DNA from 4 places in the Romboutsia sp. genome. Region 1 is predicted to be linked to each of the others. Evidence: riboswitches for the same ligand, from Rfam matches in the RefSeq annotation. Region 1 holds a riboswitch; each other region holds the start of a gene.
What was found. A riboswitch is a leader RNA that binds a small molecule or an ion and turns the genes downstream of it on or off. The one in region 1 is predicted to bind lysine.

Region 1 (8,457 bases):
TTATATTATACACTTCTTAATTGTCGAATTTTGTAATTTTTTCTGTTTATTTATATTTTTTATTATTTTATACTACTACCTTTTCATATATTTTAATGGTAAAGACGATCACATACCCCTAACTACATTCCTAACCTGAGTAACACTAATCCCATATTCCTTAGGTAACAAATTAATATTAACTTCATTAATACCTTTTTAATCCGCACCTTTGAACTGTGTTTTAGATTTCGCTCATACTATTATTAATACACACATCTACAGCCTTTAATTTTAATTCTTTACTATATTTATTGTACTTTTTAGACATTTTAAAAAACCTTCATAATAGATATTTTTACCACTATTATAATTAGCACTATTATAATATGTTTTCTTTTTTATATTTACTACAAGGAGATTATAATAATCTTATTTATTTATAGATTTTTTTTATATACTTATAATGAAACTTGTGATAATATAAATAAGTATTTTGTATACATAAAATTTTTTATGTAGTATTTAGACTTATAGGAGGATTAACAATGACAAATGAAACAAAAGTAAAAGTTGTAACAGCTGACCCTTCAGCATTAGGACTTTTTGGACTAGCAATGATCACATTAGTTGCATCATCTCAAAAATTAGGATTAACTTCAGGGGTATCATTAATTTTACCATGGGCAATATTTTTAGGAGCTACTGCTCAATTATTTGCCTGTATAAATGACTTCAAACACAACAATACATTTGGAGCTACTGCTTTTGGTGGTTTTGCATTTTTCTGGTATGCAGTTGGATTTACATGGTTAATACAAAATGGAGTATTTGGTCCTGAAATGGCAGCAGCTGCTGATGTTAAACAATTAGGATTTGCTTTCTTAGGGTACTTAATATTCTCATTATTTATGACTATAGGAGCAATGGAAACTCATAAGGTATTATTTATAATATTTGTACTTATAGATTGTTTATTCATAGGGTTAACATTGACTACATTTGGTATAGCAGAACATGCTAGTCATCAATTTGCAGCGTATTCTGAATTATTAGTATCAATAGCATCATTCTATGGTTCTGCTGCTGCTGTATTAAATCCTCACTTTGGAAGAGTATTTTTACCAGTTGGAAAGCCATTTGGCATATTTAAAAAATAATTATTCTCTTGTTTAAGAATATTTTAAAGTATATTTATAACTAAATTCTTAAATTATATAATTAATTTCAATATATCTAAATTTAAAAATAAAAACGTACTGAATTTATCAGTACGTTTTTTTATATATGCAAAAAAGACCATGAAATTTATTATCATGGTCCTTAGTAAATTTAATTACCCTCTAGTAGGACAATCTTGTAAAGGTAATAAAGGTGCTTGAATTTGAGTAGTGAAAAGGAATGGATGACAATGTTCATCAAAAATAGTAGTATTTCCCTTTACTAGATGGACATGTTTACCAGTATCTATACCATTCTCATCGAGTATCCTAATCATAGGACCAGTTGTAACGCATATTAGATGGAAATGATCAAAGAAATCTGTATTATCCTTAATCTTGTGAACATGGTTTGTTCCATTGTTTATTAGTATAGGTTCACCTGTAACTCCTGCACCACGATGGTTATGTCTGTCATCTTCTTCTTCCGCTAGTTTAACACTTTCTGAGTATTCATGAACATGCATTTCTCCACCATCTTCTCTACGACATTTAAAACATTCATCCTTTTTATGACATTTATTACATTCATCTTCTTTATGACATTTAAAATAGTTATTTGAATAATCTCTTTGGCACTTATTATTTTGACAACTCATTTTTGCATCTCTCCATTGTATTATATATTAAGAAATTCCTATAATGAATTTCTTAATATATAGTACGAATAAATATCAAATAAGTTCCTATTTTGTAGAATTTTGTAATACGTTTTATATGATTTTAAATAATAAATAAAAATGTAGGAACTTTAAAATATATATATTGACTTATTTATAATTTGGTTTATAATTATATACAAATACAAAGTAGATAACTGAGATGGAGGCGCGAAATTTAAAAGTAATATTATGGAGGTAAGCTCGATGAAGTAATATGAAAGGAAATTTCGCCGAAGTGAGTAGTTAATTGCCTTAACACTACTTGCTGGGCATATGTATAATATACATATGACTGTCACAATTTTTTTGTGGAGAGCTATTTTCAATGAAAACTTACGATACTTTCATGTCTTTTTTGATATGCAATTTTCGTATTTATGTCATGGGAATATTCCTATGGCATTTTTTATTTGTAAAAATATCTGTATTATCTTAGTTACTTACTTATGGAAATTTAATCCCATAAGGAGGGTAATTAAAATGAGTGAACAAAATAACGAATTAAAAAGAGGTTTGAGTGCAAGACATTTAAACATGATAGCTTTAGGCGGTTCTATAGGAACTGGTATATTCCTTGCAATGGGAAATACAATTCATCAAGCTGGACCTGGAGGTGCTCTAGCAGCTTATAGTTTAATAGGTTTTATGGTTTATTTTTTAATAACTAGCCTAGGAGAAATGGCAACTTACATGCCTATATCTGGTTCATTTAGTTCTTATGCTACTAAATTTATTGATCCTGCACTTGGATTTGCACTTGGATGGAACTACTGGTATAACTGGGCTATAACAATAGCTGCTGAAATGGTTGCTGGGTCTTTGATTATGAAATATTGGTTCCCTAACATTAATGGATTTTATTGGAGCATATTATTTTTAACAATAATTGTTGGATTAAATCTTTTATCATCAAAAGTCTTTGGTGAATCTGAGTATTGGTTTGCAGGAATCAAGGTATTGACTGTAATTATATTTTTAATAATAGGTGTATTAATGATTTTTGGAATAATGGGTGGAAATAAAATAGGATTTCAAAATTATAATATAGCTGGTGGACCATTCCACGGTGGAATAAAATCAATGTTTGCTATTTTCTTAGTTGCAGGTTTCTCTTTCCAAGGTACTGAACTTATAGGAGTTGCTGCTGGTGAAAGTGAAAATCCTGAAGAGACTATACCAAAAGCTGTAAATTCAATATTTTGGAGAATATTAATATTCTATTTAGGAACTATAATTGTTTTAGGTGCTATAATACCTTTTACACAAGCAAGTGTTTCAGAAAGTCCTTTTACTATGGTTTTTGAAAGAGCTGGAATAGCTGGAGCTGCGTCACTTATGAATGCAGTTATATTAACTTCTGTATTATCTGCTGGTAACTGTGGTATGTATGCATCAGTTAGAATGCTTCACTCAATGGCTCAAGAAGGTCTTGCACCTAAGGTGTTTTCTAAAACTAATAAAAATGGAGTTCCTGTAAATGCTTTAATTTTAACTACACTAGTAGCTTCTGCAAGTTTCTTAACTGCAGTATTTTCAGAAAGTACTGTTTATGTTTGGCTAGTTGCTGCATCTGGTCTTGCAGGATTTATAGCATGGGTTGGTATAGCAATGTGCCATTATAGATTTAGAAAAGCTTATGTACATCAAGGTAATGATTTAAAAGATTTAAAATATATGGCTAAATGGTATCCTTTGGGACCTATATTAGCACTTTTAATGTGTATTATTATCATTATAGGTCAAGGTTATTCATTTATAACACCAAAAGGTATTGATTGGAATGGTTTAATAGCTTCTTATATAGGTATTCCTTTATTTTTAGTTTTATATTTAGGTTATAAAGTTAAGCATAAGACTAAAGTTATTCCTTTAGATGAAGTTGATTTAACTTATAATAATCATACTCAAAATGATTTAAAAGGAGCTTCTGAAAAAACACTTGAGTTAAGCTAATAGCAATAGATGCTATAGTTAACTTATAAAGAGACTGTAGATAGATTTGTGGCTAAATACCTTAGGTGGATATATCGTACTTATAACCACCTCTTCTTTATTATATAACTTCACACATATCAAACATTTAGCTCTTTTCTATCTATCTCTTCTTTTCTTTTCTTTTTTTTATATAAATAACAAAACATACTATAGCTAATATGATAGTAATTATAATAGAGTAATTTCCTAAAATTTCAGCTATCAAATTCATATTATTTCCAACTATGTATCCTATACTTATAAGAAAAATATTCCATATTGTTATACCTATAGCAGAATATAACGTGAACAAAACTACATTCATTCTGGTAACACCTGCAACTATAGATATAAAAGTCCTTGCAACTGGAACAAGTCTTGATAACATAACCGATGCTTTATCATATTTTGTCATACATCTATATGACTGTTTTATAGCTTTTTTAGTTTTAGGATATTTAGATTTTAAAAAATATAAAAGGGGATTTCCAAACTTATATCCTACATAATAATTAATTATAGAACCAAATACTCCACCTAAAATAGATACTAATATAGTCACAAACAAATTCATATCAAACTCTAGTGCCAATATTCCTACCAAAGGTAGTACAACTTCACTTGGTAGAGGGACATTTGCATACTCTAGTGCAACTATTAAAAATATACTAATAGGACCATAACTTCTTATAAACTCTTCAATTAATGAGCTTAATTCCATTTTTGTCTACTCCTTTAGTTAAAATATCATAGTATTTTAATCCTTTAATTTTGAGCACTTACTTTTGAGTGCTTACTTATTTTCATTAATAAAAATATGATTATTAATCCTATCAATGCTCCAGTAGAATCTACCATTACATCTCTTATCTCTCCACTTCTTCCTTCTATAAATAACTGATGAAATTCATCTGTACACGCATAAAGTGCAGTCAATACAAATGATGTAACATGTGTTTTCACATCCGAATTTTTATTTATAGTTATATATATAAGTATAGCTAGTACAAAATATAAAAACATATGTGCACATTTACGAATTATAAATTGTGCTATGCCTATTTTCATCATACTATTTATTATACTACCTATAAGTGGTATACTACTTAACAATTCTATAGTTCCACCTGACTGACACGTTGATACTGTAGCTGGTTGATTTGATAAATAGAATATAATACTCATCCATAATATACTTAAAACTAAATATATCTTCTTTTTCATTGTTTACTCCTTAATATTACTTGAATTATATTGTCATTTTTATATTTCCTGTCGTACTTAAAGTAATTATTTTAAAATAATATAATTTATTAAATTTCCAAATTACATTTTACCATATTTTTCTACAATATAACGTAAAAAAAGCCTCTTTATAAAAATTTTTAAATTTTTATAAAGAGGCTTTTTTTATATCTGACTCAATAATTCAACATAAGTGCTATCAATATTTTTTAATTTAGAATTATTATATGCTATAAATGTTATATTATTTTTTAAAGCTGCTTCATAATCATTTATAGAATCTCCAATTAAAACTATATTTTTATCATCATAATTATTGTCCTTTATAATATTTCTTACCAAATCATTTTTATGTGTTGGTGATCCATGTATTGATTTGAAATATTTTTTTATATCTAATTTATCACATATATATTTTAATTCTATCTCTTCTGATCCCGATGCTATATGCATACTATAATTTTCGCTATTATTTTTTATAAAATTAATACAATCACCTATAAGATATTTAGAATTTACCAACTCTCTTTTCATAATTTCCGAAAATTTTTCCGCATATTTTTTTATTTCACATTCATTTATATTTTTTTTTAGAATTTTTGTATAGAAATATTCTATTTTATGAAATCTTGACAGTCCTCCATTTATCCTATGATATTCTATTAAATTTTCTACTTTTTTTTCATCATATTCATTAAAAATTTCTCTAAATCCTAAATCTCTAATATCCATAGATTCTAAAATGACTCCATCAAAATCAAAAATTATAATACTCTTCTCCATCAATATTCCCATATATACTTCCTTTCTATTTATTTTTCATAAATAATTTAACTCTTTCTAAGTCCTGTTTTGTATCTACCGCTATTGTATCTTCATCCGTTTTTATAAACTTTACTTTATATCCTGTCTCTATAAATCTTAGTATTTCTATATCTTCTACTTTTTCTATACACCCACGTTCTGAATTACAATAAAATTCTAGTGCTTTTGGTGTAAATCCATAAACACAAACCTGCTTATAATATAATGTATCTTCATTTTTAGGGTATGGTATTGGAAGTCTTGATAAAAAAACACCATATCCATCTTTATTTACAACCACTTTTGGAACTGTATTATCTACTATTTCATAATTCTTTTTTATTTCTGTCATCATATTTGTAACAAAAATCTCATCTTCATTATCATAAAATGGCTTTATGGCCTCGCTTATAACATGAGGTTGTATTGTAGGTTCATCACCTTGTATATTAATATATACGTCTGCATCTATTTTTCTAGCTACTTCACCAACTCTATCCGTTCCAGTTGCATGTTTATCACTTGTAATCACAACATTCATCTGTAGTTTTTTACATACCGTTTCAATCCTACTATCGTCCGTTGCTACATATACCTCATCAAGTTCTTTAACTTTAATTGCTTGTTGATATACCCACCATATCATTGGCTTCCCATTTATATCAGCTAGTGGTTTACCTTCGAATCTTGATGATTTATATCTAGCTGGAATAACACCTATAATCTTCATAAAATCCTCCTTTTTATTTAAAATGTAATTAATTGCATAATGTATTCATTGTTTTAAATAGAAATTTTACGCTACCTACTCACATACAGCTATTGCCACTTCTCTTAAATTTTTATTATATATACTATCTGTAACAAAATAAATATTTAAATCTTTACTTAATATATCTATTTCTTTCTCTATATTTATATTTTTCGCATTCATTTGTAATTCATTAAGTTCATATTCCAGATATTCTTCACAATAACTAGAATCTTTTGAGAAACCATCAAAGCCTAAAATAAATACTTCTTTTTTATTTAAAATTTTCAATAAGTTTAAAATCATTATCATAGAATTATCTCTAGCATCCACAGTACTTCCTAATATGTTATGATAGCTGATATCTATTACATCACTTTTTTGTTCTTCATGTTTGACATTTGACGTACAAATAAATTTTCTTTTAACATCCGAAATTTCTTCACTTAAAACTTTATCTCTATATTCTATATACCTTTTTTGATTACTGAAAAAAGAATAATCTGAATCAAATTTATTCAAAACATGGTTTATTGTTATTACTATAGAATTATTTTTGTTTATTTTTTGTAAATTTTCCGTAAGACTTTTTCCTGGTGCTAATAAGTATATATCTTTATCTACTATATTTTTTTTGAAATCAATTAAATCATTATTACTTTCTAGTATCTTAGAATTATAGTCACTATACAATTTTTCAATATATTCTTTATCATAATCTACTTTTTTATCACACTCTAAATATTTTAATATTTCTTCAATATCTGATATAGTAAGTGTCTTTTTATCTACTAAATACGTAGCATAATTTGGATGGCAATTATAAGTAGCTGATAAATAATGTGCCATAGAGTATCCCCAGTATTTTTTATTATATATCCTAGATATATAACTATCGATGATATATAATAATGGTTCTATAGAATACTTACCTTTATAATTCAAATTTAAGTAATTTAAAATTAGCTCAGCAGGTAAATTTCCAGCACCTCTACCCATACCAAATATAGAAGAATCTATTATTATATTTCTGTCTTTGCAAGTATTTATAAATTCAACTGCATTTGAATAAGCTAGTTGCAAATTATTATGACCATGGAATCCAATATTAATATTTTCTCGTAAATTATGTTTTATTATATGACTAATTCTAATAATTTCTGTATTTTTCATAGCTCCAAAGCTATCAACTATATAAAAAGCATATATATTTAACTCGTTACAAGCTTTAATCAAAGATAATATTTCCTCATCTGAATAATTTAAAATTACCATCGGCTGTACAAATACCTTATATCCTTTATTACATATTATTTCTATATCTTTTATGGCTTGTTTCCAATTTTTTTTATGAAAAACTAACCTTATACCATCTAATTTTATATTACCAGACTTTACTGGCAACTTATTAACATCATATTCTCCTAAATTTATCATCGCTACATATAAAGATTTTGAATTTCCTTTACATATTAAAGATTCTATTTCACTTATATCAGAAAATATAGTATTATCTTTAGTACTTTCTTTTTTTTCGCTTATATATCCACATTCAATAATATCAATATTAGATTCACCTAATGAATTAATTATTCGTACTATATTGAACCTATCAAATTTCCAATCATTTATATATCCACCATCTCTTAAAGTACAATCTAATATGCTTATATTACTCATAATAACCACCCTCTCTATTTCTATCGTATGGTATTGAAAACACAAACCAAAAAATAAATATCGTTTGGAACACATTAGCTAATTGCATTTCCGTAAATTGAGTACATATAAGTGTAATTGAAAGAGAGTTGAAAATAGCCCT
Region 2 (8,457 bases), on a different contig from region 1:
ATAACTGTTAATTTATCTCCATCATTTTTCATCATTAAGCCCATCATAGACGTAGCCGTTAATGTTCTACCAAATGCTGCAGTTGCTACCTTTGTAGTCTCATGTAACTTTCTTGCTTCTTCTACCATATTTGTAGTAGTTGCTACGAAAGCTCTTACTTCTCCTTGTCCTGCCATTGCTCTTATTACATAATCCGTCATTAATATTCCTCCATTAACTAAATCTATTTTTTACATACAAAAAATATTCTTTGACTATCTTCTTTTGGGCTTTCAAACTTAAAGTCCCCATAAGTTTTTATCTTGCTAAACCCTGACGATTTTAGCATGTCTAATATTTCTTCTTCTGTGTATGCTCTTTGTTGATGTACTTCCTCAAATCTTGTAAACTTTCCGTCTTCATCCTTTATAAAGAATGCTAATTCCATTTCTACTAGATTTTCTTCATCATCAAAATAGTTTTGCCACATATAAGCTATATTTTCTCTATTCTCTCCATACATATTGTTTCCAAGTATAGATGATAACTTATAGTATGAACTTATATCAAATATAAATATTCCATCTTCTTTTAACAATTCATAACTCTTCGTAAATACATTTTCTAAATCATCATCATAAGTTATATAGTTAAACCCATCACAAGCACATAATACACAATCTAGATTTGTTACATCAAAATCTAGTTCTGATATATCCTGTTGAAGTAAAACTAACTCCACGCCTTCTTTTTCAGCTTTTTCTCTAGCTACAGTAAGCATTTCTTCTGATATATCAATACCTGCTATATCATAATTTTTCTTAGTAAGTGGTATAGTTAAATTACCTGTTCCACAAGCTAATTCTAGTATGTTTTGTACTTTTACATTTTCATTTTTTATTATATCTTCTATATATTTAACCCATCCATCATAATCAACTTCATTCATAAGTTCATCATAAATGAATGCAAAATCTCTATATTGATCCATTGTCTTTATTTGTCTCCTCCGTCATTTTCTTCTTTTGTTTTTTTCGTGATGTAACCATACCGCCAATTCTTCCAGCTTCTTTTGCTGTAAGTCCTGCCCATCCTTGCTCACTAACCTTATCTAATAGACCCAGTTCTGATGCTATCTCATATTTCATTATATCATTATCTGTCAATATTTTACTCTTTTTACTATTGCTCTTACTTTTTTTACCTGGTTTATTTATAAGTTCATTATTCATAAAAAACACCCCTTTACATCTTGTATTTTTGTCATATAAACAAATTTTATACAAGTATTTAAAGGGGTACACTTTTTTAATTTATTGATTTTTTATATTGTAATAATTTAATGTAAATCTCTAATCCATTAATTAAAATTTCCTTGTCAAAATTAAAGTTCATACTATGAAGTCCACTAACAAATCCCTTTTTTTCATCCCTTGAACCTAACATAAAAAATAATCCTGGAACTTCCATTTGATAATAAGAAAAATCTTCAGATATCATAAGCGGATCTAATACTATAACGCTATTATTTCCTACGGCTTCTACAAATTTTTCACATAAATTTTTATCATTGTTCACTGATGGATAATCATCTCTTATCTCAACATTTATTTTACAGTTATAAGACAACTCTATTCCCTTACATATCTCTTTTATTCTATCTTTCATACTAACATATACCTTAGGATTAAAGGTTCTTACAGTCCCTTGTAAATTTATATTTTCAGCAATTATATTTCTCTTAGTACCACCATTTATAAGTCCTATACTTAACACTGCACTATCAATAGGGCTTACATTTCTAGACACTACTGTTTGAAGGCTATTAATAAGATTCGCTGCTATAACAACTCCATCTATACCATTTTGAGGCATAGCTCCATGACCACTTTTAGCAACTATATCTATATCAAAATCACCTACTTGAGCCATAAAGTATCCTTCTCTTATACCTATACATCCTTTTTCTATTTCTGGATATATGTGAAGACCATAAATTTCATCTATCTTATAATTATCTATAATACCTTCTTCTATTAAATCCTTTGCTCCCCCTGGCCCTTCTTCTGCTGGTTGGAATATAAATACTATATTATCATTTAAATTTTCTTGATTTTTATTTATAAATTCAATTAAACCTAGTAATATGCTAGTGTGACCGTCATGTCCACATAAATGTTTTACACCATCTTCTGTTGTTAATCCATCTATATCTGCTCTAAATGCAATCGTCTTATTTCCTATTTTTCCTTTTATAATTCCAGTTGTAGCTGTTCCTATATATGTGTCATATTCTACACCTATTTTATCTAAATAGTCTCTTATATATTTTGAAGTTTTAAATTCTTCTCTGCCTCTTTCTGCAATACAATTTAAATATTTTCTATGATTAAAGATTCTATCTTTTAAACTTGAAATATTCTCCATCAACTAAAGCCTCCTTAATTTTATAACTTCTATAGTATTAAATATATTATTTCTATTGTATCTATTTACTATATTATTTCAAGAAAAAGTTTTATATTTTATATAAATTCATTTTAATAATTATAAATTCAAAAAATATTGTTGATTTTTATTTCTATTTATACTATCATAAGTGTTAATAAAATTTAATAGTTTCTAACCTAAGGTAGAGGCGCTGTAATTATTAGTATCCAATAGGAGCTGGCAAGTGTAGATTATTGGAAAAAGGAATTATGGCCGAAGATTATATTTTGCAAAGGTATATTCTGGGCTTACATAAAATATATGTAAGACTGTCACTTATTAGCTAAGTGGTGAGCTCCAAGGTTTACTTTGATGTATCGTAAATTAAACGTGTAAAGTATACCTTTGCACGTTTTTTTGCATTTTTTTAATATTTTGGGAATATAATATATACCAATGAAGCTATTTATATAAAATTAGCTTCACCCTTGTATCTCACTTTAATCAATTGACATGTATTCTAAGTCTTTTGTTTAAATAAGTGACAACAAATTACTTATGGTTTATTAAAACAATTAAATTGTATTGCTTCAAGTATATAAAAATTTAATTTAGGGGGTATTTTTTATGAAAAAAATAAATGTAGCTATAGTTGGTGCTACTGGCATGGTTGGAACAACTTTTTTAAAGGTATTAGAAGAAAGACAATTTCCTATAGATAATTTATACTTATTTTCTTCAGCTAAATCAGCAGGTTCTAGTGTTGCTTTCAACGGACAAAATTATATAGTTGAAGAATTAAAAGAAGATGTATTTGATAGAGATATACAAATAGCTTTATTCTCAGCTGGAGGAGAAATAAGTGCAAAATTTGCTCCTATAGCTGCATCTAAAGGAGTTATAGTTGTAGATAACTCTAGTCATTGGAGAATGGACCCTGAAGTTCCATTAGTAGTTCCAGAGGTTAATCCTGATGCTGTTAGAAATCATAAAGGTATAATAGCTAATCCAAACTGCTCAACTATACAAGCAATGGTTCCACTTAAACCTCTTGATGATAAATATAAAATAAAAAGAGTTGTTTATTCTACTTATCAAGCTGTTTCTGGCTCAGGTGTTAAAGGAATAAAAGATTTAGAAGGTGGTATCATAGGTGAAACTAATAAATTCTATCCTCATTCAATAGCTTATAATTGTCTACCTCATATAGATTCATTTACTGATAATGGTTATACAAAGGAAGAATTAAAAATGATAAATGAAACTATGAAAATACTTAATAACTACGATATGAAAATTACAGCTACTACAGTAAGGGTACCTGTTAGAAATTGTCATAGTGAGTCTATAAATATTGAATTTGAAGAAACTTTCGAGTTATCTAGCTTAGTTAAAACTCTTGAAGAAATGTCTGGAGTTGTAGTTATTGATAATCCTAGCGACAATGAATACCCTACTGCTATTGATTGTACTGGAAAAGATGAAGTTTTTGTTGGAAGAATTAGAAGAGATTTTAGTGTAGATAATGGTATTAACATGTGGGTTGTAGCTGATAATGTTAGAAAGGGCGCTGCTACTAATGCAGTCCAAATAGCAGAATTATTACTATCTTATAATTTAGTATAATCTGAGACTAATAGACTATAATTTAGTAAAATTTTACATATTATTGTCTATCAACTTATCTATGGTCATAGTAATAATGTTTTTTAATAAGAATACAATAAAATCATAAGATACCTATACAGGTAAATTTTTATATAAGAGGGGTTTTGTATATGATATTTAAAGGTTCTGCAGTTGCTTTAGTTACACCGTTTACTGAGACAGGTGTTGATTTTGAAACATTGGGAAAATTAGTTGAATACCATATTGAAAATAATACTGATGCATTAGTTGTTTGTGGTACTACAGGAGAAGCTACTACTATGAGTGATGATGAACAATTTGCTGTTATTAAATATGTTGTAGATAAAGTTAATAAAAGAATACCTGTTATAGCAGGTACTGGTTCAAATAATACTATGCACTCTGTTCATTTAAGCCAAGAAGCTGAAAGACTAGGTGCGGATGGGTTACTAGTTATAACTCCTTATTACAATAAGGCTAATCAAAGAGGTCTTAAACTTCACTTTGAAACAATAGCTAAAAGTGTTGAATTACCTATAATACTTTACAATGTTCCTGGAAGAACTTCTATGAATTTAAAACCTAGCATGATTGCTGAACTTGCTAAGATAGATAATATAGTAGCTGTTAAGGAAGCTAGTGGTGATTTAGCTCAAGTTGCAGAAGTAGCTAGATTAGTTCCAGAAGGTTTTGCTATATATTCTGGAAATGATGATTCTATACTTCAATTATTATCAGTTGGTGGTCACGGAGTTATATCAGTTCTTGCTAATGTATGCCCTAAAGAAACTCATGACTTAGTTCAAAAGTTTTTTGATGGTGATATACAAGGAGCTAGAGAATTACAACTTGGCATGAAACCATTAATAGATGCTTTATTTATAGAAGTAAATCCAATTCCAGTAAAAACTGCAATGAATTTATTAGGATTTAAAGTTGGAAATCTTAGACTTCCTCTTGCAGAAATGGATCAGAACAACTTAGAAGTATTAAAACAAGAATTAGTTAATAGAGGATTAAAATTATAGGAGGGATTATGCTAAAAGTTATAGTAAATGGATGTCTAGGTAAAATGGGAAAAGTTTTAACTAGATGCGTTCAAGAAGATGAACAATTAGAATTAGTTTGCGGGGCTTCTCTAAACCCAACTGAAGATACTTCATTTAAATTATACTCTAAAATGAAGGATATATCAGAAAGTGCTGATGTAATAATAGATTTTTCACATCACTCTACTTTATCTGATGTATTGTCTTTTGCCCTTAAAAATAAAACACCTTTAGTAATTGCTACTACAGGTTATAATGAAGATGAATTAAATAAAATAAAAGAAGCTTCTAAAATTATACCTATATTCCATTCTTCTAATATGTCTTTAGGAGTTAATGTTTTATTAAGATTAGTTAAAGAAGCTACTAAGATGTTAAATGACTTTGATATTGAAGTTATAGAAAAGCATCATAATAAAAAAGTTGATGCTCCAAGCGGTACTGCTATTATGATAGCTAATGCCGTGAAAGAAGTCTTACCTACTATTGAATATAATTATGGTAGATATGGCCGTGAAGCTAAAAGAAATAAAAACGAAGTCGGTATACACGCTGTAAGAGGCGGAACTATAGTTGGAGAGCACGATGTTATATATGCAGGTCATGATGAAATAGTTGAGATAAAACATCTTGCTCAGTCTAAAGATATTTTTGCCAAAGGCTCTATAACTGCCGCTAAATATTTAGTTAGTCAAGTGCCTGGATACTACAACATGGATAATATGCTAAGTTAATTAAAAGGAGATATCTAATGATAAATTTAAATGATGCTTATGAAATTGCTAAATACATAAAAAATTCAAAAAAAGTAACACCTGTTAAAATATATGTAAATGGCGATTTCTTGAAATTTAACAAAAATGACGAATTTAAAGTATTTGGATCTAATGGCTCTTATACTTTAATCGGTGATTATGAACAAATAATGAAAGTTCTAGAAGATAAAAAAAATCATATTGAAGATATTCATATTGAATATGACAGAAGAAATTCAGCAATACCTATTTATAACTATTTACATGAACATGCACGTATAGAACCTGGTGCTATTATTAGAGATATGGTTACTATAGGTAATAACGCTGTTATTATGATGGGCGCTGTTGTAAACATAGGTGCTGTGATCGGTGATAATTCTATGGTAGATATGAATGCTGTTATTGGTGCTAGAGGAATTATTGGTAATAATGTTCATCTTGGTGCTGGTGCTGTAGTTGCAGGTGTTTTAGAGCCACCTTCTGCTTCTCCTGTAATAATAGAAGATGATGTTATGGTAGGAGCTAATGCTGTAATCCTTGAAGGTGTTAAAATCGGAAAAGGTGCTGTAATTGCAGCTGGTGCAATTGTTACTCATGACGTTGAACCTGGATGTGTTGTTGCTGGATCTCCTGCTAAGGTAATAAAAATGAAAGATGAAAAAACTTGTGATAAAACTAAGCTTATGGAAGGCTTAAGAGACTTAGATTAAAATCACACTTTGTTTTCAAGTGCAAAAGGGAGTATCTCAAAATGAATTTTATCATAAGAGATACTCCCTTTTCTATATTAATTCTCAAATATCAATAAATCTTATAAACTAAAAGAACTTATAATGGTAGATTACTAGAAAATTTAGTTAATGATATAGCAGCTACAGCTCCAATTATGGTAAATATATAATATACTACCGGAAGTATTTTGTGTAATTTTTGTGTTTCTATATAATATTTAAGTATTCCATGTAATATATAAACTGATAATATACCCGTAAATAGGCTATTTATTGAATTCACTATTGTTAATATTTCAATATCTTTTAAAATAAAACTTGTTACTATTCCTAAAATTAAAGTTAATATAGAAGTTACTAGATATCTATAATATAAAAGACTTTTAAAATATTTTTTATCTTCAATTTCTTTATGCTCAATACTACTTATTAAAGCTTTATTTACTAAACATACTATATTCACCCATATCCATGTTCCTAATAATGGAAAAATAACATAACCTATGTATTTTAAACTAATAAATATTTTGGGAATGTCCATTCCTTCTATCGGTTCTACCGGTATTATTTTTGATTGAACTATAGAGTTAATCACACTTAATACAATAAATGCTATAAATAAGTATTTTAGCTTTATCGGTTCCCTTTTTTCTGAATTTTCTTCTTTTACCCACTCAAAATACTCTTTTGGTTGAATTGCTAACGCTTTTAAATTACTCATATTTTCTCCTATTCAATTTATATTTTTTATCTATAATAGTTTTCATAACATAGATATCAAGACTTTATATTCTTTGCACCCTAGCTATTAGTTGTATATAGCTTTTATAGGGTCTAATTTAGATGCATTATATGCTGGAATTATTCCAAATATAACACCTACAATAACAGATGTAGATGATGCGCCTATAAACGATTTAATTGTGATTACTGGTTTAAATGGCATAAATAATCCTGCCAATTGAGATAGTAAAAATCCTACAAATATACCTATTAAACCACCTAATAAAGTTACGAATATTGCTTCAAATAAAAACTGTAACATTATAGAATTTGGGGTTGCACCTATTGCGCGTCTTATTCCTATTTCGCGCTTTCTTTCTGTAACTGATACATACATTATATTCATTACACCAATTCCACCAACAAACAAAGATATTGCCGTTATAAGTGTAATAAACATAGTTATACTAGATATTATTTTAGTAAATGCCTCCGTTATAGCTCCTGGATTGAATACTTCATAGGTTCCATCTATTTCTGGATGTGCATTTTCTAATATTGATTTAACTTCTTCTGCAACAGACTCAAAATCATATCCTGGTAATATATATACATCTAAAGAAGTTATAGTCTCACTTTGATTTTTATCTTCTAAATTATTAATTCTATCTATAGAAGATTTTTGAACTAAATCACCACTAATTGAAAATATTCCTTCAGTTTTTTCTAATACTCCTATAATTTCAAACATAGTTCCATTTATGTTTATCGCTTTACCTATAGCATCTTTAGGGCCTTCAAACAAAGCTTTAGCATTCTCATATGTTAATACAATTACATCATTTTCTATATCACTTTTTTTGAAATATCTACCTTCTGATACAGCCTCTGTTTTCTTACTTGAAAATGGGCTACTATTTTCTGAGTCATATGCTGATGCACTTATTGATGCTGTTTTGCCTAAAAAACTTGTCTCTGAATATATTCCATCCCCCATACCCATCATATTATCTGGTTTGGCTTTTTTTACTTTTTCAATAGTATCCATTTTTTCTAAATTATATAAATCTTCTTCTCTAAAAGGTTCTATTGAAGAAATATCTTCTCCTGGATTAGTTGGATAAAAAGATACATTTATTTTATTTGCATTGGTTTCTC
Region 3 (8,457 bases), on a different contig from region 1:
AAGAAGCTTTAAAATATATATTAAATAAAATGCCGTTAATGAGCAAAGTTTCACAATTCAATACAGTAGTAAGTGATATACATCTAGAATACATAGAATTAAAGGTACTAAATTATGAAGTAGTAAGTAAGGAAAAAACTAATAAAATGTTTAGACATGAAATAAAAACACATTATATAACTATGATAGTAAATACTTATAATGGGTATTGTGAATCTATTGATACCATACCAATTACAACAAGAAGATATGTTACTAAAAGTTATATAAAAAAATGCAAAATAGGAGAAGAGAACATGATAGAAGGTGTAAAAAATGAAATAATGAATTTTTTAGGAGAAAAATCTAGAGGTAATTCAATAGATAAAGTTAACTTGCAAAATATTAAGATAAAAGAAGTTAAAAGTATCTATAAACCATATTGGGTAGCGGAGTTTAAGGGGAGAAGTGTGTTACTTGATGCATGAATAAATATATAAAAGATATAGGGATACTAGATTGGTATCCTATATCTTTTATTATTAGAATTAATTTTTAGTATTGTTTTTTACTAAGTAATCTAATGTTTTCAATTTATATCCTTCTTGTTCCCAATGAGTTAGTACTTCATCCAGTATTTCTGTGTTAGTCTTAGAGTTTGGATGAAGTAAAACTATAGCACCAGGATGAGTTCTTGAATATATCTTTTCTTTTGCATATTCATGAGTGGGTTGCTTATCATTATACCAATCTACGTAAGCGAAACTCCAAAATATTGAACTATAACCTAAATCTTGAGTATATTTTAAAGATTGTTCACTAAATTTACCCATAGGAGGTCTAAAATATTTTGGCATATCTTTTCCTGTGACTTCTTTATAGGCTTCTTCTACGCTAAGAAGTTCTGATTTAAATTTATCAAGATCTGTAATTTGGGCCATAGAGGGATGACTTTTAGAGTGATTACAAACTAAATGGCCTTCCTCTTCCATTCTTCTAACCAAATCAGGATTATTTCTTATGTAGCTTTCTACTACAAAGAATTGAGCTTTAGCATTATGCTTTTTTAAAGTGTTAAGTATGTTTTCGGTAGTATTATTTTCATACCCAGCATCAAAAGATAAGTATATTACCTTTTCATTGGGGTCTCCAATATAGTAAGAGCTATAATTTTTAAAAAAGTTAGCTTCTTTTATTGGATAAGGTTGTTTGCCATCATTTCTAGGATTAAAGTACCAGCTATATTCTTGAGTACTAAGATTTTGATTTAATATTTGGGTTTTTGATTTATTAATCATATGAAAATTAGTTCCAACCAATACACCAAATACAAGTACAAAAAATCCTATAATAAAATAAGTTCTGGAATTTCTGTTATTCATAACATCACCTCTAGTAAGTTGTAAAATTAAAAATGATAATGCTAACCTATATATAGTTTCTATAAATAAAGTAAAAATATACTCTTAAATTAAAAACCTAATTTAAAAATATACTTTTACTTTTTGCACAAACTTATCATATAATTATGTATACTAAATAAGGTAATTACAAATTTATATATAGATATAATCATTGAAAGGAATACAATAATGAAAGAATTCATAAATACATTGCCTGATACAGTTATAAGTGTTTTAGATAATGTTATATATTTAGATATAGAGACAACGGGCTTAGATCCATTTAATTCTGAAATAATAGAGATTGGTGCTATTAAGATAAATAATAGAGAGATACAAACATTTACTACTCTGATAAAAAATGACAAAGAAATACCAATAGAAATATACTCATTGTGTAGTGGGTTAGAGCAACAAGACTTAAGAAATGCACCTACCTTAAAACAAGCTTCAGATAAATTTTTAAATTTTATCGAAGATGATATCATTATTTGCCACAATGCTTCAGTTGATAAGAAATTTTTAAACTATTATATACCGAAAGTTAAAAATAAAATCATAGATTCTATGGAATTAGCATCTATATTAGAGCCTTATCATAAGGAATATAGCCTAGACTATTTAAAAAAGTACTTAACAAACAATAAAGAAAATGAAAAGCATAGGGCTTTATCTGACTCAATAGATACTTTAAGAGTTGTTAATTCATTAATAATGAGACTAAAAAAGAAAGAAGAGTCTACATTAGAACCATTAACATTCAAAATAAACTCATATTTAAATAAATTTATGTTTCCTAAATGGGAATGGAGTGAGTTAATAGAAAATGCAGATTATAAAGAAGATGATTATATTAAAGAAGTATTTATAGAGGAAAAAAACAATTTTAAAATCAAGGAAAATATAAAGGAAAAAGAAGTTTTAAAAAAGATTATTCAAAATAATAAAAGCTATGAAGAATTACTAAAGGATAAAGATATATGGGCTAGCAAAGAAGGTTTTATATATGAATATAGGCCAGGTCAATACGAATTAACTAAGACTATAAGAGAGACATTTAAAGGTAACTCGGGGAGTTCCAAAATTGCTTGTATAGAAGCACCTACTGGAATAGGCAAAAGTGTTGGATATTTACTGCCAGCAATCTTAGAATCTAGAATATATAATAAAAGAGTTGTTATATCTACGGATACAAAAGAATTACAAATCCAGTTAATAAATAAAGATATTCCTAATGTCCTAAATTCGCTAGGACTTAATAATAAAGTAAGTTATGGCTATATAAAGGGAAAAAATAACTATATATGTGTAGAAAAACTAGAAAATTATAAAAAGGATTATACAATTAAAAATCCATCTATAAATGAAATCTTAGCAATTATAATTTTAGAAAGGTTAGTAGAAGAAGGTGAGTATGGTGATATAGAAGAAATAAATTATTGGATACTAAATCATTTTGAGGAAATAAATACTCATTTAAGATATGTAGTGTGTGATCCTAATTTGTGCAGACCTAAAAAATGCTTTAAAGATTGTTTATATAAAAAGAGAACAGAAGAATTAAAAGAAGAAGACATAACAGTTATAAACCACTCCTTACTAGCAAAATGGCCTTACAAAGAAGAAAAACCATTAGAACATATAATAGTAGATGAAGGCCATAACTTAGCAGAAAAAGGATATGATTTCTTTTCAAGTGTAATAGATTACAAAATGTTAAATTATTTCTTAAGAGAAATATACCCATATGAAAATATGCAAGATAGTGCATTTGCATATGGTAACTCTAATAAAAATAGAAAAATAAAACCATTTGATAAATTTTATCATCATGTACATTTTGACAGAAATATAAAAGATAAGATAAGTAGAAATATAAATTTTGTAATAGAAAAAATGAAGGATATATTAAATTTTGGGGTTAATTCAGATTATAAAAATATAAGTAAATACAATTTAAGGTGGGAATTAAATTTACAAGAGCATGAGATTGCAGGAAAAATAAGAAAGAATAATGAAATTATTGAATTAAAATATAGCAAATATAGTCAACAAATAAAAATGAGTTGCGAAAGTATAATAAGAAACTTAGTATCTATACTAGTTATAATAGATAGAAATTTAGATGATGATAGTATAGATAAAGAATCAGATGTATATAAATTTGGGAAAGCAAGAATAAAAGAACTAGAAGATATAAAAATAACATTTGAACTATTTATGGAATACAGCAAAGATGATGATTTTGCAAGAATAGTAGAAATAGACAAAGACTATACAAATTTTGAGATTAGAGTAGTTCCATTAAAGCTAGCAGAATTATTTGAAGAAAATATACTAGCTCAAGTAGAAAGTGCGATATTTTTATCAGCTACCTTAAGCGTAGAAAATAGTATGGATTATTTTAAAAAAACATTAGGTATAAATAGAGTAGATAATATAGAAAAGATAATAGAACCTTTATATGATTATAAAAATAGAGTTTCTATAATTGGATTAAATGATTTATGTAATTATAGCAATAACGAGTTTCCTAAAGAAATGAGTAGTGCTATAGGGAATATATCTCAAATAACCCAGGGACATTTACTATCTTTATTTAATAGTAAAGATAGATTAGAGAAGACCTATGAAAATCTTATAGATGATTTACATAGGAAAAATACAGAAGTCTATATGAATAAAAAAGGTATTAAATACTTAAAAGACATAAATAAAAAGTGTGTTGTATTAGGGTCAAAAGGATGCTTTGAAGGAGTAGACGTACCTGGAGATGGATTGATTTGTGTTACTTTAGATAAAATACCAAATTTAAATCCTAAAGACCCATTATATTCAACTATAATGAAAAAATATAATTTACCTTATCATGTTATAAATTACCCACAAATGGCTATAAAAGTTAAACAAGCTATGGGAAGACTTTTAAGAAGTAAATATGATTATGGTTGCTTTATAATTTTTAATACAGGGACTAATTTATATACACTAAAAAAACTAGAAAGAGATTTACATGGATGTAGGATAAATCTTATGAGTAAAGATAAAATACAAGATTATATGAATAGCCATTTATATATGTGTAGAAAAAATGTAATGAATGAAGCTTTGATAGATATTATAAAATTATTGAAGTACAGCGAAAATATGAATATGAAAAATATAGAAAATTTTATGAATGAAGAAATGAAAAATAGATATATAAAAAGTAATGTTGTTTATTTAGAAAATGAAGTCTTAAAAATAAGGTATTTTAATCAAAGTTATTTAATACCTAAAGAAAGACTTAGACATTGATATATGTATATTTTGAATAAGATTTACATATTTTATAAAGAATAACTATATAAATACTTAAATAAAAACGAAAAGAATAAGAAAGGTGGTTTATATGAGTTATATATTACTGATAATAGGTTTTTTACTTCTTATAAAAGGAGCAGATACGTTTGTAGTAGGTTCTTCATCTATAGCTAGGATTTTCAAAGTTCCTACATTAATAATAGGCTTGACTATAGTAGCATTTGGAACTAGTGCTCCAGAAGCAGCAGTTAGTATAACTGCTGCATTAAAAGGAAATAATGACATGGCAATTGCCAACATAGTAGGATCGAATATATTTAATTTATTAGGAGTTCTTGGAATCGCAGCGATGATAAATCCGATAAAAGTACAAAAAAGTACTATAATAAAAGAGTTTCCATTTGCGACATTAGCAGTGGTAGTTTTAATGATATTATCACATGACATAAAATTTCAGGGATATAATGAGAATTTATTAACTAGAGCAGATGGTCTTATGTTATTAGCTTTATTTGGTATATTTATGTACTATTTAATTGAAATGGCCATTACATCTAAAGAAGAAATGAATATAGAGCAAGCAAAAGAAGATATTTCTATGGGTAAAAGTATTCTAATGAGTGCATTGGGAATTGTAGGTATTCTTATAGGTGGTCAAATAGTAGTAGATTCTGCTAGTAATATAGCTATAGCATGGGGGATGAGTGAAAATTTAATAGGTCTTACTATAGTTGCAATTGGAACTTCTTTACCTGAGTTTGTAACTAGCGTAGTTGCGGCTAGAAAAGGAGAAAGTGATATTGCTATAGGGAATGTAGTTGGTTCAAATATATTTAATATACTATTTATATTAGGTTTATCATCAACAGTAAGCAATATACAAGTTCATTCTATTGTATTTACAGATATGCTTATTATGATAATTGTAACTGTACTAACTTATATACTTGCTACCACAAAGAAAAGTATCAATAAAGTAGAAGGTTTGTTTCTTGTATTAATTTACATTGCATATATGGTATTTATAATAATGAGACAATAAAGTATAATTTCCTTAGAATTAAAAAATAGCGTTGTTATTATTAAACAACGCTATTACATTTATTAAGAAGCAATTTCTAATCTTTCTTTTTCTTCATCAGAAAGTTTTGCAATTGTTATTCCTGTTGCACCATAGAATAATGAAATTAAAGGGCAAAGTAAGTTTAAGAATGCAAATGGTAAAAATGCAAATGATCCAACTCCAAGAGTAGCTGACATATAAGCTCCACAAGTATTCCAAGGAATAAGAGCAGAAGTTACTGTACCACTGTCCTCTAAAGCCCTAGATAAATTTTTAGGAGATAAACCTTGCTTTATAAAGGCATCTTTATACATACTTCCTGGTATAACGATAGCTAAATATTGATCAGCAACAGCTAAATTAGTTCCTATACAAGTGAATATTGTTGCAGCGATTAAACCAAAAGTTCCTTTAGCAACGCTTAAAATAGATTTTGCTAAGGTTTCTAACATTCCAGTTTTTTCTAATATACCTCCAACAGTTAAAGCACAAAGCATTAAAGAAACTGTTCCTAACATGCTATCTAGACCACCACGAGTAAGAAGTTCATCAACAAAGTCCATTCCTGTAGATGAAACATATCCACTCTTAGCAACTACAAATACATCGGCTATAGAAGCGCCTTGGAACACTACAGAAACTATAGCACCCAGTATAACTCCAGCTATAAGACCAGGTATTGCTGGAACTTTAAATATTACCATTACTATAACAGATACAGGAACTAGAAGTAGTAATGGAGACAAAGTAGTATAATTATTAACTAAAGTATTTTGTATTTGGCTTATTTGAGAGGTATCGATTTGGCTACCCGCATATTTCATACCAATTATCCCATACAGCACAAGTGATATTAAAAGCGCGGGTATAGTTGTATATAACATATGATTAATATGTTCAAATAAAGTAGTCCCAGCCATGGCAGGAGCTAAATTTGTTGTATCTGATAATGGAGACATTTTATCTCCAAAATAAGCACCAGATATAATAGCCCCTGCTATTATAGGAGTAGGTATACCAAGAGCACTACCTATACCAAGTAAGGCAATACCGATTGTTCCGGCAGTTGTCCAAGATGAACCAGTTGAAATAGAAACAATTGAACATATAATTGTAGTTGCTACTAAAAATATACCAGGAGATAAAACATTAAGTCCCCAATATATCATAGATGGAACTATACCTCCAAGAATCCAAGTACCTATTAACATACCAACTACTAAAAGAATAAGTATTGCTTGCATAGTGGTATTTATTGTGGATAAAATTCCATCTTCTAATTCTTTCCAAGTGAATCCTAATCTAAATACAGCAACACATGCTGCAAAAATCGCTCCTGCTACAAGCGGAACATGAGCCGATATTTCATAATCTTTTAAAACTACTAAACATGTTACTAAAACTGCAACTAAAAACCCTATACATAAAATTGCATCTAATAAAGTTGCTTGTTTTTTACTTTTTGTTGTCATTGTTGTCATAAAAATCCTCCTATAATTTATGTCGAATATAGTGCTAAGGAGAAATTGAAGATTAAAAAAAGTCTAGGGTAAGAAGTTACCCTAGACTTAAGCATTCAATTTAAAAATTGAATAAAAACTTAATCTAAAGATAGTACTCCACATATTTATGTGACAGTGTCATATATATTTTATATGACCCCAATATATAAGTTTAAAGCATCACTTATACATTTCGGCATAGTTACCTTTCATTTTGTTTCTTCGTGCTTAACTCCACAAAATTACTTATTAACAATGCGACCTCTACCATTAGTTATATCCGATATTTTATTTATTAAATAAATCATACTCTATATTTAAAAAATAATCAAGAAATAAATGGTTTGAAATCGAAAAACACTACATTTAATAGAATATTGTAAAATCAAATAAACCTTTTAAAATCAATGCTTTTAGGATAAAATATTTATTATGTTAATTGGAAAAATAATTGTAAGGAAGTGATCTATTTGAGTAAGAAAAAATTTTATGCTGTAAGAAAAGGAAAAAAAATAGGAATATATAATACTTGGAATGAATGTAAGGAACAAGTCAATGGATTTTCGGGAGCCGAATATAAAAGCTTCACAACTTTAGATGAAGCAAAAGAGTATGTAGAAGGCATAAAAGTTATAGAGTTTAAAAACTTAGAAAGTTCTGTAGAAGCATATGTAGATGGAAGTTATGAACATTGTATTAGAGCTTTTGGATCAGGGGTAGTTATATTAAAAAATAATATTGTTGAAAAAACATATAGTATAAAAGGACAAGATGAATCACTTGTAAGTATGAGAAATGTAGCAGGAGAAATTGAAGCTGCAAAAATTGCAATGGCATATTGCATAAGTAATGAAATAGAAAATTTAACACTATACTTTGATTATGAAGGAATTGAAAAGTGGTGCATGGGGATATGGAAGGCCAACAAAGAAGGAACAATAGCATATAAGAAATTTTATGATAGTATAAAAGATAAATTAAATGTGAAATTTGTTAAAGTAAAAGCTCATAGTGGTGATAAATATAATGAAGAAGCTGATAAATTAGCAAAAGCAGCTATAGGAATTTAAAAGTCTTGCAATAAATTGCAAGACTTTTAAATATTGTAAAAATTAAAATTCTACCAAATCTCCATAGATACCTTTTAATTCTTCTTTAAATAATACAGGGTCATTTATACTATCATTCATAGCTTTAACTAATATAT
Region 4 (8,457 bases), on a different contig from region 1:
ACTCGATGGTCATGAAAATATGGACAACTACATCGATATTGATAAAAAGATTTCATGTGTTGTGTTTAATTTGGGATATTTACCAAGAGCACAGCATATGATTATAACAAAACCAAATACAACGATAAAGGCTATAAAGCATAGCTTAAAGCTATTGAAACCTCATGGTGTAGTAAGTGTTGCTATCTACACAGGCCACCCAGGTGGACTTGATGAAAAAAATAGTGTATATGATTTTGTTAAAAACTTGAATCAAAGCGAATTTAGTGTGTTGGAATGCGGCTTTATAAATCAAGCAAATAATCCTCCACAACTAGTTTTGATAGAGAAGAAGAAAGAATATTAAAACCATGCTTTAAGCATGGTTTTTTTTGTATTAAAAAAAATAAAAGTATGAATTTTATGGGTTGTGGGGGATCTTATGAAAAAAAAATTAGTTATAGAAAAGTCATGGTGCAAAAGCTGTGGTATTTGTGTGGAGTATTGTCCAGTGAAAATACTGGATTTAGATGAAAGTGGAGTTTACATAAAAGATAGTAAGCAGTGTATATCATGTGGTAAATGTGAACAGAGATGTCCAGATTATGCAATATATTTACAGAAAAATGAAAAAAATTAAAAGGGGGATTGAGTATGTCTGAAAGAGTAAAGTTATTACAAGGAAATGAAGCTTGTGTACAAGGAGCAATTTATGCTGGTATGAGATTTTTTGCAGGATATCCTATAACACCATCTACAGAAATAGCTGAATTATCTTCTTTAATACTTCCCAAGATAAATGGTAAATTTATACAAATGGAAGATGAAATAGCTTCAATTGCAGCAACTATTGGAGCATCTTTAACAGGATATAAATCTATGACGGCAACTAGTGGACCAGGTTTTTCTCTTAAACAAGAGTGTATAGGATATGCATCTTTAGTTGAAGCACCGTGTGTAATAGTTAATGTACAAAGATGTGGACCTAGCACAGGACTACCTACAAGCCCATCACAAGGAGATTTAATGCAATCAAAATGGGGAACGCATGGAGATCATCCAACGATTGTATTATCACCGTCTACTGTAGAAGAAACATTCCAATTAACAGTAAAAGCATTTAACTTTGCAGAAAAATATAGAACACCTGTAATACTTTTACTAGATGAAGTAGTAGGTCACTTAAGAGAAAAAATTAGAATACCTGAAGTAGGAGAATTAGAAGTTGTAAATAGAAAAAAGCCAACATGTAGCAAGGAAGAATATAAGGCTTATGAATGTTGTTCTGATTTTGTTTCACCAATGGCAAGTATTGGTGAAGGATATAGATATAATGTGACAGGTCTTATGCATGATGAAACAGGATTTCCAACTAATAGTACATCTGAAACAGATAAACTAATGAATAGATTATTTGAAAAAGTAGAATCCAATCTAGATGATATATTAATTTATGAAAGCTATGAGGTTGAAGATGCAGATATTTTATTTGTATCATTTGGAAGTATGTGCCGTTCCTGTAAGGATGCAATAAAAGTTTTAAGACAAGAAAATATAAAAGCTGGACTATTTAGTGTGAAAACAGTGTGGCCATTTCCAGAGGAAAAATTAAAAGAAATAAGTAAGAATGTAAATAAAGTATTTGTTGTAGAAATGAATAAAGGTCAAATGATATTAGAGGTACAAAGAGTTTTAGGAAAAGATAAAGATATAATTGGAATAAATAAAATAAATGGTGAAGTTATAACTCCGGCTGAAATAATAGATACTATTAAGGAGGAAAATTTAAAATGCCTAGTGAAGTAATAAAAAATAATTTAAGAACAGATAGACTTCCTCATATATGGTGTCCAGGTTGTGGTCACGGCATACTTATGAGAGCTATAGCCACGGCAATAGAAGACTTAGGATTAGATAAAGATAAAGTTTGTATTGTATCAGGAATAGGTTGTTCATCAAGAGCCGCTGGATATATGGACTTTAATACTATACACACAACTCATGGAAGAGCCTTAGCATTTGCAACCGGAATAAAGCTTGCCAATCCAGAGCTCCATGTAATAGTAATAAGTGGAGATGGAGATGCAACAGCTATAGGAGGAAATCATTTTATACATGCATGTAGAAGAAACATAGATATTACTACAATAGTTTTTAACAATAACATATACGGTATGACAGGGGGACAATATTCACCAACAACACCAACTGGAGATTTGGCAACTACTTCTCCCTTTGGAAATATAGATAAGCCATTTGACATATGTGAATTAGCATGTGGAGCAGGAGCAACATTTGTGGCTCGTGGTACGGTATATCACGTTCCAAGTACTATACAATACATAAAAAAAGGACTAATGCATAAAGGATTTTCAGTAGTAGAAGGGCTTAGCATATGCCCAACATATTATGGAAGAAAAAATAAAAAAGGTTCAGCTGTGACATTAATGAATGAATTAAGAGATAGAAGTGTTGATATAAATAAGAGAGACAAACTTGACAAAGAAGATGTTGAGGGTAAGATACATATAGGGATATTTAAAGACACAATTAAACCCGAATACACAGATGAATATAAAAAAGTATTAGATAAGTTTAATAAATAAATAGCTTAAGGAGATAAAAAAATATGAAAATAGGAGTAAGACTTAGTGGTTCAGGTGGTCAGGGTCTAATACTTGCAGGAATAATATTAGCAGAAGGCGCTATAAGCTCAAACTTAAATGCAGTTCAGACACAATCATACGGACCAGAAGCTAGAGGTGGAGCTAGTAAATCTGAAGTAATAATAAGTGATAGTGATATAAATTTCCCTAAAATTGCAAAACCTAATATATTACTATCTTTAACACAAAAATCTTTAAATGAGTATTTAAAAGATATAGAGAATAGTGGTATAATAATAGTAGATAGTTCAATAGAAGTAGAATGCACAAAAAATGTAAAAATTTACAAGCTTGCTATAATGGATTCTTCAAAAGAAGTTATAGGCAGTAAAGTAGCAGCAAACATGGTAGCACTGGGGGTAATTAGTCAGGTAATAGAAAATGTAGATATAGAAAATATAAAAAAGTCAATAATAAAAAGAGTTCCTAAAGGAACTGAGAATTTAAATATAGCAGCATTTGAAAAAGGAATTGAACTTTTCAGTAAGAATATGGATGGAAACAACTAAAGGAGATACATATGGACGATACTAAAGATTTAAGGGACAGTAAAAAGTTAATAACAGATATCCAAGCTCAATACCCAAGATTTAGTAAGGGACAAAAGTTAATAGCACAATACATTTTAGCAAATTATGATAAAGTTGCATTTATGACTGCATGTAAATTAGGAGATACTGTAGGAGTTAGTGAATCAACAGTTGTTAGATTTGCAAATGCACTAGGGTATTCAGGATATCCAAAATTACAAGCAGCACTTCAAGAATTAATAAAAAATAAATTAACAACAGTACAAAGAGTAGAAATGGCAAAAGAGTATCTTGATGATAGTACTATACTTAATAAAGTATTAAAAAGTGATAGTGATAACATAAAAGGTACTTTAGAAGAAATTGATAAAAAAGCTTTTGAAGATTCTGCAAACAAGTTACTAAAGGCAAGAAAAATATATATACTAGGTATGAGAAGCTCTTTCACAATAGCTCAATACTTAGGATTCTATTTAGATATAATACTTGATAATGTCCACATAATTAGAATGGATATGGGAGATGCATTTGAACAAGTAGTCAGAATTAATGAAGACGATGTTTTAGTAGCAATAAGTTTCCCAAGATACTCTAAAAAATCATATCAAATAGTAAGCTATGCTAAAGAAAAAGGAGCTCATATAATATCTTTAACAGATAGTTTGTTTTCACCAGTAGCATCAATTGCAGATAATACTCTTTTAGTAAAAAGTAATATGGCATCTTTTGTTGATTCATTAGTTCCAGCTTTAAGTATAGTTAATGCACTTATAGTATCTGTAGGTATGAAAGAAAAAGATGATATAAAAGAATACTTTGATGACTTAGAACAAATATGGGATAGATATTCTGTATATGAATAAAATATAAAATAACAAAAATGAAAAGTTATAGAAATTAGTGCAAAAAGAAAACTAATTCTATAACTTTTTTATATTTACATACAAACATAATATTATTATAATATTGTATACAAGATTTAAAATATATAAACAGGTAGGACGAAAAAATGAAAAGACTTCAAGGTCAAATCACAAAAGAAAAAATAGGAAATATACCAGTAGCTATAACAGGGATATCATTAGGTTTTATAACCTTAGGTGGAGTATGGTCAAGCCTAGGAGCAACATCTATAAGGGTGTTTGCATCTATATTTACACTTATAGCAATAATTATTATGTTTTCCAAAATAATACTTCACCCTAAGAAAGTATATGAAGAAATGAAACATTGTGTAATAGGAAGTTTTTATCCAACTATGGCAATGTCACTCATAGTTTTTTCAACGTTCGTATACGATATAATAAATCCAACATTAGGTAGAGGAATTTGGTTGTTTGGAATAATACTCTACATTATACTTTCGATAATATTTATAGTAACTAGGGTGAAAAACTTCAAGCTAGAAGAAATGGTACCAAGTTGGTTTGTTCCAACGGTTGGAATTGGAGTCGCAGCAGTAACTAGTGGATCTATGAATTTTCCCGATTTATCTAAAAATATGTTTTATTATTCATTTATTGTTTATATAATAATGTTAATTGTAATGATATATAGAATGTTAGCTGTAGAAAAAATACCAGAAAATAAAAAAATTACTGTTGCAATAATGGCAGCACCCGCAAGCTTATGTTTAGCAGGATTATTTCCAGTATTTAATGAACCGCCAACTATATTTATATATGTACTAGTACCACTATCACTTTTGTCAACATTATATGTATATATATTAATACCAAAGCTTATAAAAGTCCCTTTTCATCCGGGGTTAGCACCACTTACATTTCCATTAGCACTAGGTACCTTAGCAATGCAAAGATATTATAAATATCTTGTGAATATAAATTTAAATTTATCGAATTTAGTCAATCAAATATTTTATATAGAACTATTTATAGCAACTATTGTAATTGGGTATATAGTATACAAATTATTAGAAGTACTATTTATAGCTTTATTAAAAAATACGAATTAATTAAATAAGCATTAAATAAAGGGATCGTTATTCACGACCACTAACTAATTTATAATAACATAAAACTATTACTATGTATGTATAGATGTCAATATAAATAAAATAAAATAATAAGTAAATAAAAAAAAGTTGAAAAATTCTAAAAAATGTGGTAAAACTATATTAATAATATAAATAATGAACCTAGGGTAGAGGTGCTGTAATTATAAGTACTCAATAATAGCTGGCGAGCAATGACGATTGAGGAAAGGAATTATAGCCGAAGGAAGTTTATTGGCAAATAAATTTTCTGGCTTTGCATATAATATATGCAAAGTTGTCACTTATTCTTAAGTGGGGAGCTACAAGGTTTACTTTGAGTGTAAAAATGTCCAAAGTATTCCTTTGGGCATTTTTTTATATTTTTATGAAATTATATTTCAAATGTGGGTTAACCACTTGATCGAATCGAATTTTTAATGGAGGGATAAAATATGGATGTAGTAGTTCAAAAATATGGAGGAAGTTCTGTTAGTTGTACTGACAAAATAAAATCAATTGCTAAAAATATAATACAAAGAAAGAAACAAAATTCTAAAATCGTGGTAGTAGTATCAGCTATGGGTGACACTACAGATAGTTATATAAAACTAGCAAGTGATATAACAAAAAAGCCAAGCAAAAGAGAATTAGACGTATTAATGTCAACAGGAGAGATGATATCAGCATCACTTCTAGCTATGGCTCTTAATTCATTAGGTTGTGAGTCTATAAGCTATAGTGCATATCAATTAGAAATAAACACTAGTGGTTTTCATGGGAAATCACAAATTGATGATATAGACGTTAGCAAAATAGAAAAAAGTTTAGACGAAGGGAAAGTTGTAATAGTAACAGGATTTCAAGGTGTAAATGATAAGGGGGATATAACGACTCTTGGTAGAGGGGGGTCAGATACATCTGCTGTAGCTTTAGCTATAAAGTTAAATGGTAAATGTGAAATTTATACTGATGTAGATGGTATTTATTCTACAGACCCTAGAAAATATAAAGATGCAAAAAAACTAGAAGAAATAGAATATGAAGAAATGTTAGAATTAGCAAGCTCAGGGGCACAAGTAATGCACTCAAGAAGTATAGAACTTGCTCAAAAATATGGAATAGAAATTTATGTTGGACTTTCATGTGGACAAGAAAGAGGAACTTATATAAGGGGAGGAAAAGAAGTGAAATTAGAGAATAAAATAATAACAGGCTTAGCTACTAGTGATGAGGATACATCTATAACTATAAAAGACTTTAACTCAAATGATATGGCTAAACTATTTGAGGATATTGCAAATAAGGGAATAAGCGTAGATATGATAAGTCAAACTGCACCAGTTGATGAAAGAATAGGTTTATCTTTCACAATACCTAAAGAAGAACTAAATGAATGTAGAGTTGTAGTATCTAAGTATGCAAGTGATGAAGAAGTGATTATAGATGATAATATTACAAAGTTTTCTTTAGTAGGTCTTGGAATGAAAAATACTCATGGTGTAGCCTCTAGGGTATTTAAGATATTTAATGAAAATAATATAGGAATAAAGCTTATAACTACATCTGAAATAAGAATAACATGTGCTATAGATAGTAAGGACAAGCAAGTTGCAATAGATAAAATAGCTAGAGGATTTGATTTATAATAAAAAATATAAAAAACTTAACTTACAGCCAAGGTTAAATAATAGAAATTAAATATATTTATCTAAAGTATATTGACAACATTAAAAAAAGATAATAAAATAGTCAGAAATAAATCTTTCGTATAACCCCAATAATATGGTTTGGGGGTTTCTACCAAGAACCAATAATTCTTGCTTACGAAGAAGTTATGTATATTTATTATGCAAAACTTCTTTGTAAGCAGGATTTTTTTTATACAAAAAATAAAAACTATAATATATAAAAAGGAGAAGATTATGACTAAAAATTTACCAAAAATAGAATTACATTGCCATTTAGATGGAAGCGTTAGAGCAAATACAATAATAGATATAGCAAAAAGAGAAAATGTAAAGTTACCTTCATATGAAGAAAAAGAAATAAAAAATCTTGTTCAAGTACCGTCAGATTGTACTTCACTTAATGAATACTTAACAAAGTTTTACTTACCGAATAAAGTAATGCAAAGTAAAGAAAGTTTAGAAAGAATTACATTTGAATTACTAGAAGATGCAGCAAAGGAAAATGTTAAATATATAGAAGTAAGGTTTGCGCCACTTCTTCATATACAAAAAGGATTAAGTGTTAAAGAGATAATAGAAAGTGCAATATGTGGCATTAAAAAAGCAGAGAAGATGTATGAAATAAAGGGGAATTTAATATTATCTTGTATGAGAATTATGAGTGTAGAAGAGGGGTTATTAGTTGTTAAAGAAGGAAAAGAATTTTTAAACAAGGGTGTTGTAGGTATAGATTTATGTGGACCTGAAGTAGAAGGGTTTGCTAAGGAATTTAAACCTGTAATAGATGAAGCTAGAAAATATGGTTATAGAGTGACTATACATGCAGGAGAAGCTGCTAGTGGTCAAAATGTAATTGATGCTATAAATTTATTAGGTGCAGAAAGAATTGGCCATGGTGTAAAAATAAAAGATATGAAAGAAGCATATGATTTAGTAAAAAATAAAAAAGTTGTTCTTGAAATGTGCCCAACAAGTAATATTCAAACTAAGGCTATAAATGATTTTAATAAACATCCTTTATTTGAATTTTATAAAGATAATATAAATGTAACTTTTAACACAGACAATAGAACTGTATCTAATATAGATTTGACTAATGAAATAGATTTAATATTTAATAATTTTGAAATGAATAAAAATGATTATAAAGTTATTTATTTAAATACTATAGAAGCCACTTTTGCAGATGACGAAACTAAAAAATATTTAAAAAAATTTATACTATAAGCTAATATGCTATACAAAATCCACAAACTAATTATTACAAATATTACCATATTATTCGTAAATATGATATATTGTATATATCCAGATAGTATAGCAACATAAGTAAATATATAAGGGATAACTTATTGGAGGAGTATTAGTTTTATGGGAAAGTGTAAATTTAAACATGGGGTTATGATATTGATATTTTGCTTCTTAATTTCATTTAATGTAGCAAATGCAAAAGAAAATGGAAATAGTAAAAATGTCCTTTTTATAAGTTCGTATAATCCTAACTATATAACATTTAATGACCAAATAGAAGGAATTAAAGAAGAAATGGGAAAAAATGTTATTATGCAAATAGAATACATGGATTTTAGAGTATTCTC

Region 2: linked by a shared signal. The riboswitch ahead of AC11VW_RS07460 (aspartate-semialdehyde dehydrogenase) and the one ahead of AC11VW_RS03195 (amino acid permease) in region 1 are both predicted to bind lysine.
Region 3: linked by a shared signal. The riboswitch ahead of nhaC (Na+/H+ antiporter NhaC) and the one ahead of AC11VW_RS03195 (amino acid permease) in region 1 are both predicted to bind lysine.
Region 4: linked by a shared signal. The riboswitch ahead of AC11VW_RS10770 (aspartate kinase) and the one ahead of AC11VW_RS03195 (amino acid permease) in region 1 are both predicted to bind lysine.

What each region holds. Positions count from the first base shown of each region.
Region 1 is NZ_JBXKIW010000029.1:2,603-11,059, reverse strand. It holds gene AC11VW_RS03205 (acetate uptake transporter) at 528-1,139, shown strand; gene AC11VW_RS03200 (YmaF family protein) at 1,316-1,798, opposite strand; lysine riboswitch at 2,015-2,188, shown strand; gene AC11VW_RS03195 (amino acid permease) at 2,342-3,814, shown strand; gene AC11VW_RS03190 (DedA family protein) at 3,957-4,556, opposite strand; gene AC11VW_RS03185 (VanZ family protein) at 4,601-5,059, opposite strand; gene AC11VW_RS03180 (HAD family hydrolase) at 5,246-5,875, opposite strand; gene kdsB (3-deoxy-manno-octulosonate cytidylyltransferase) at 5,889-6,614, opposite strand; gene AC11VW_RS03170 (aldolase catalytic domain-containing protein) at 6,690-8,315, opposite strand; gene AC11VW_RS03165 (O-antigen ligase family protein) at 8,308-8,457, opposite strand, start outside.
Region 2 is NZ_JBXKIW010000049.1:4,225-12,681, forward strand. It holds gene hslO (Hsp33 family molecular chaperone HslO) at 1-200, opposite strand, end outside; gene AC11VW_RS07445 (class I SAM-dependent DNA methyltransferase) at 224-970, opposite strand; gene AC11VW_RS07450 (alpha/beta-type small acid-soluble spore protein) at 957-1,211, opposite strand; gene AC11VW_RS07455 (amidohydrolase) at 1,288-2,406, opposite strand; lysine riboswitch at 2,605-2,775, shown strand; gene AC11VW_RS07460 (aspartate-semialdehyde dehydrogenase) at 3,037-4,035, shown strand; gene dapA (4-hydroxy-tetrahydrodipicolinate synthase) at 4,188-5,066, shown strand; gene dapB (4-hydroxy-tetrahydrodipicolinate reductase) at 5,075-5,821, shown strand; gene dapD (2,3,4,5-tetrahydropyridine-2,6-dicarboxylate N-acetyltransferase) at 5,839-6,555, shown strand; gene AC11VW_RS07480 (hypothetical protein) at 6,674-7,297, opposite strand; gene AC11VW_RS07485 (ABC transporter permease) at 7,385-8,457, opposite strand, start outside.
Region 3 is NZ_JBXKIW010000048.1:71,293-79,749, reverse strand. It holds gene AC11VW_RS06850 (hypothetical protein) at 1-467, shown strand, start outside; gene pdaA (delta-lactam-biosynthetic de-N-acetylase) at 528-1,361, opposite strand; gene AC11VW_RS06840 (exonuclease domain-containing protein) at 1,572-4,679, shown strand; gene AC11VW_RS06835 (calcium/sodium antiporter) at 4,774-5,727, shown strand; gene nhaC (Na+/H+ antiporter NhaC) at 5,790-7,220, opposite strand; lysine riboswitch at 7,353-7,525, opposite strand; gene AC11VW_RS06825 (ribonuclease H1 domain-containing protein) at 7,712-8,320, shown strand; gene AC11VW_RS06820 (peroxiredoxin) at 8,363-8,457, opposite strand, start outside.
Region 4 is NZ_JBXKIW010000070.1:3,613-12,069, forward strand. It holds gene mnmM (tRNA 5-(aminomethyl)-2-thiouridylate-methyltransferase MnmM) at 1-346, shown strand, start outside; gene AC11VW_RS10740 (indolepyruvate ferredoxin oxidoreductase subunit alpha) at 422-619, shown strand; gene AC11VW_RS10745 (2-oxoacid:acceptor oxidoreductase subunit alpha) at 634-1,785, shown strand; gene AC11VW_RS10750 (2-oxoacid:ferredoxin oxidoreductase subunit beta) at 1,770-2,585, shown strand; gene AC11VW_RS10755 (2-oxoacid:acceptor oxidoreductase family protein) at 2,609-3,154, shown strand; gene AC11VW_RS10760 (MurR/RpiR family transcriptional regulator) at 3,166-4,038, shown strand; gene AC11VW_RS10765 (TDT family transporter) at 4,185-5,150, shown strand; lysine riboswitch at 5,332-5,502, shown strand; gene AC11VW_RS10770 (aspartate kinase) at 5,624-6,817, shown strand; purine riboswitch at 6,916-7,015, shown strand; gene add (adenosine deaminase) at 7,094-8,086, shown strand; gene AC11VW_RS10780 (sensor histidine kinase) at 8,231-8,457, shown strand, end outside.